DNA from 2 places in the Aquamicrobium sp. NLF2-7 genome. Region 2 is predicted to be linked to the other one. Evidence: riboswitches for the same ligand, from Rfam matches in the RefSeq annotation. Region 2 holds a riboswitch; the other holds the start of a gene.

Region 1 (2,194 bases), on a different contig from region 2:
GCTGCGAAAGGCCGGCCTGCGGTGGCAATGGTCACCGGGCGATGCCCTGATCGACCAGCGCGTCTGCCAGCACCTCGATGCCGGAGACCGTGCGCATGGTGGCGTCCATGGCATGGGCATCCATCACCACGATGCGGTTGTTCTTCACCGCGTCCATCTGGCTGGCGACCGGATCGCTCTTCAGAAATTCGAGCTTCTTCTCGAAGTCGTCGGCAGGGAAGCGGCGGCGATCCATTTTGGCGATCACGATCAGCGTCGGGTTGGCCTTGGCAATGGTTTCCCAGCCCACGACCGGCCATTCCTCATCCGATTCCACGATGTTGCGGATGCCGAGCTTGTCGAGCATGTAGGCGGGCCCGCCCTTGCGACCGGCGACATAGGGATCGATGTTCATGTCGGCGCTGGAGAACCAGAACACGGCCGACACGTCCTTGAGATCGAGTGCTTTTGCGCGCTCGACCGCATCCGCTTCTCGTTTCGCCAGATCGGCGACGACCTCCTCGCCCTTGTCCTGCACGTCGAAAATCTCGGCAAGCTCGCGCACGCCCTGATGGATGGTTTCGGTCGAGAAGGCGGCGGTGCGGGTGCCGTCGACGCCGACCGAGTTGTCCTTGGCCACGCAATCGGCTGGCATCACATAGGTCGGGATGCCGACCTCGTGAAACTGCTCGCGGGTGGCGACGATGCCTTCCGGCCCGACATGCCAGATGAACTGGACGGCAACGAGGCCGGGCTTCTTCGCCACGACGCTTTCGAAGCTCGGATCATTGTCGGCGAGGCGCTCCACCTTGTCGTTGATCGCCTTGTGCTCGGGCAACACGTCGGTGAACCAGACGGAGGTGCCGGTGACCTTGTCGCCAAGGCCAAGCGCATAGAGCGCCTCGGTGGCGGCCTGTCCGACGGTTACGCTCGTGGCTGGGGCCTTGTCGAAGGTGATCGTCTCACCGCAGTTTTCCAGCGTAAGCGGGTATCTGGTGGGTTCAGCGGACGCATGGGCCGTGAGCAGCGCAAGGCTGGCGGCGGCAAGTGCCAGACGCGGGAATGTCATGACGCGAAGTTCTCCGATCGGTTTGCGGCAGGGACCGAAGGCTTCGGGTCGGGACGGCAATGGAAAGCCGCGCACCCCGAAGGATACGCAATAGAGCCCGTACAGGCAGGGACGGCTTCATCGACAACCTCTCCCGGGCACCCCGCCCGGCACATTCAGTTCCAGTTGTCGGCAGGTCTCCTGACTGACGGGTCACCATCCTTTCCCCACCTTCCCGGGCCCGGGGCCCAGTGGCATTTCGGGGAGAGGACTCTACCGCCTACAGTTGCGGGGGCAGTTTCGTTTCACAGGCCTTTTTGAAGCCTGCGGCGAATTCCCTCTTCGTTCCTTTCGGAAACCGACACCTGCTCGTATCGCATGTACGTCAGGCTTTTCAAGCTATTCGTCGCGCCTTCCCCAGAGCCTTTCACGGCCCCTCTCGGGGTAAAATCACAGCTTGCAAGCCCGATCCTGCCTTGACCGATGATGGTGCTGAAAGAGCTGCCGGATGCAGTTGTGGCAGGGAACGAGGCTCTGATGCTCGCCGGCCTGTGCGAGCGCCCTGCCCATCTTGCCGTGGGTGGCACGTCCGGCACGGAGACGCCCGATCTGGGCGCCTCCCGCTGCGGTGAAGCCTTCAGGTGTTGTCTCGTGATCTGCTGGTCTCAGAACCGGTAGTTCAGACCGACCTTGATCATGTGGAAATCGAGAGCGTTCGAGGCATTGCGGCCGTTCACGGTGCTCGAACTGCCCGGATGGTTGGTCGTCGTCGTCTCATAGATGGGCTTTTCATAGGGTGTGCAGAAGCTCGGATCCATGTCGCACAACCACGCCATGCTGGGGTCCTGCGAAGGGTCGACCGTTTCATAGCCGACGACGGTGGTCGTCGAGGTCGTATAATCCTTGCCTGTGCCCGCGCGGGCATTTCTGAACCTGAAATCCTTCTTGCCGAAGCGGCTGTAGGTATAGTCGGCCTTGATCGACCAGTTGTCGTTCAGCGCATATTCGAGGCCGCCACCAATGGTGAAGCCGGCGCGGGTGGCAGCGGCCTTCTCGACGGAGAAAACGGCCGTTTGCGTACCGTTGGGGAGGGTTTCATCGGCCTGGTCGGAAATGTACTGGTCGCGCCATTGTGTTTCGCGCGCGAGCGCCAGTCCACCCGTGGCA
Region 2 (2,194 bases):
GTTCATTCTCGACGAGGCCTATTGCGAGCTGGCGCCAGCTTCCGCCTTGCCGGCAATCGATGTTTCGCGCCCCAACATGGTACGCATGCGCACCTTCTCCAAGGCTTACGGGCTTGCCGGCATTCGCTGCGGATATGCCATGGGAGAAGAGACGGTTATCGCCGCCTTCGAGAAGATCCGGAATCACTATGGCGTCAGCCGCATGGCGCAGATCGCGGGCGAGGCCGCGATCAAGGATCAGGCATGGCTGGCAGAGGTGGTGCGCAAGGTGGAAGCCGGACGGCAGCGCATCGCCGCGATCGCTGCGGAAAACGGGCTCGACGCCCTGCCCTCCGCCACCAATTTCGTGGCCGTGGACTGCGGCAGGGACGGCGCTTTCGCGCTGAAAGTGCTCCAGAACCTGCTGGCGCGCGGGGTGTTCATCCGCAAGCCGATGGTGGCCGGGCTGGATCGCTGTGTCCGCATCAGCGTCGGGCTCGACCACGAGCTCGATATTCTGGCCGAGGAACTGCCGAAAGCACTGGCCGCTGCTCGCGCGGGATAGGCTTGCTGTTCATCGGGAGACCATACGCAGAGCCCAGCGACGGCCATCGCTGGTGAAGTGTGTCAGGCTGAGAGGCTGAACATCTACTGCCCGGAAAGCCTGCGATGGCGCGCCAAGCACTTCGCAGACGGCAGCACGAATGACTGCGGGGTGCGTGATCGCAAGCGTATGCCCCGAAAGGCCGAGGTTTTCCTTCAGAAAAGCTGCGATACGCCGGCGCAGATCGTTCAGCGTTTCGCCGCCGTGCGGTGCCACATCGGGGTCGGACATCCATGCCGCAAGTTCCGCCGGATCGAGTTCAGCAAGCCTGCGGCCAGCCCAGAAGCCGAAATTCTGGTCGGCCAGAGCCGCGAAAGCCTTCCCTTTCAGGCCCAGAGCATTCGCCGTTTGCTGCACCCTGAGCTCCGGCCCGTGCCAGACGCGGTCCGCACCCGGGATTTGAGTGGCCAGCCTTTGCGCCTGAGAGAGCGATTTCTGTTCCAGCGGCTCATCGCGATGAAAGGCATTGCGGCGCAAAGCGGCGGTCGCACCACAACAAATCAGGGTCAGGCGTCCTGTCATATTCTCTCGCGTCTCCCCTTCAGTTCAATTGACAGCCATACAGGACGGCGGGTAATTTCGGCAAAGGTTACGGATCCGGAAGCTGGTGAAAATCCAGCACGGTCGCGCCACTGTGACCGGCAGGAGTGCCGGAAGTCAGACCTTGGTTCGTCTCCCCAGCTTGCATGAACGGGACGCAGGATCCCAGGGAGAAGCACGATGTCCGACATTACTTTTGCACCAGACGTGCGGCCGGTTCCTATTCCGGTTCGCGAAATCATGCCATGGGCCATTTTCGGCGGCCTGCTCATGATTCTGGGCATCTATTTCATCGGCGCGGAAGAAGGGGCAACGACCCTGTTCTCAAGCCTGAGCACGCATGAATTTGTTCATGACGCGCGTCACCTCCTCGGCTTCCCCTGCCACTGAAAGAACAGCGCCATGGTTGGAAATCTTCTGCTTCGCGGGATGCTGATCGGCGTCCTCGCTGGTCTCTTCGCATTCGGTTTTGCCCGCGTGTTCGGCGAACCTCACATCGACACCGCCATCGCTTATGAAGAAGCGGCGGCCGCAGCCTCCGGCGAACCGGCCGAGGAAGAGGAAGAGCTGGTCAGCCGCGAAACGCAGGCCGGACTTGGCCTGCTGACAGGTTCGGTCGTCTATGGCGCCGCCATCGGCGGGCTGTTCGCGCTGGTCTTCGCCTTCGTCTACGGGCGTGTCGTCACGCTCACGCCCCGCGCCACCGCCGGCCTGCTGGCGATCGCCGCCTTCATCGCCGTGGTGATTGCCCCAGCCATGAAATATCCGGCGACGCCGCCGGCCGTCGGCAATCCCGAAACGATCGGCGAGCGCACCGAGCTGTTCTTCGTCATGCTGATCGTCTCGATCATAGCGGCCGTGATCGCCGTTGCGCTGGCGCGGCGACTGTGGAGCCAGCTGGGCGGCTGGAATGCCGGCATCGTCGGAGGCCTCGCCTTCCTCGCCATCATCGCCATTGCCCAGTATGCGCTGCCGACGGTAAACGAGATTCCAGAAGGCTATTCGGCCGATCTGATCTGGCATTTCCGCACCTCCTCGCTCGGCATGCATGCGGTGCTGTGGACGGTGATC

Evidence for each region. A riboswitch is a leader RNA that binds a small molecule or an ion and turns the genes downstream of it on or off. The one in region 2 is predicted to bind cobalamin.
Region 1: another riboswitch for cobalamin. It lies ahead of MIC97_RS17945 (ABC transporter substrate-binding protein); the one in region 2 lies ahead of MIC97_RS00170 (CbtB-domain containing protein).

Annotation. Positions count from the first base shown of each region.
Region 1 is NZ_JAKSED010000002.1:231,899-234,092, reverse strand. Features, by position in the region: gene MIC97_RS17945 (ABC transporter substrate-binding protein) at 32-1,048, opposite strand; cobalamin riboswitch at 1,201-1,405, opposite strand; gene MIC97_RS17940 (TonB-dependent receptor) at 1,693-2,194, opposite strand, start outside.
Region 2 is NZ_JAKSED010000001.1:36,200-38,393, reverse strand. Features, by position in the region: gene MIC97_RS00180 (pyridoxal phosphate-dependent aminotransferase) at 1-544, shown strand, start outside; gene MIC97_RS00175 (histidine phosphatase family protein) at 554-1,105, opposite strand; adenosylcobalamin (AdoCbl) riboswitch at 1,175-1,256, shown strand; gene MIC97_RS00170 (CbtB-domain containing protein) at 1,304-1,513, shown strand; gene MIC97_RS00165 (CbtA family protein) at 1,526-2,194, shown strand, end outside.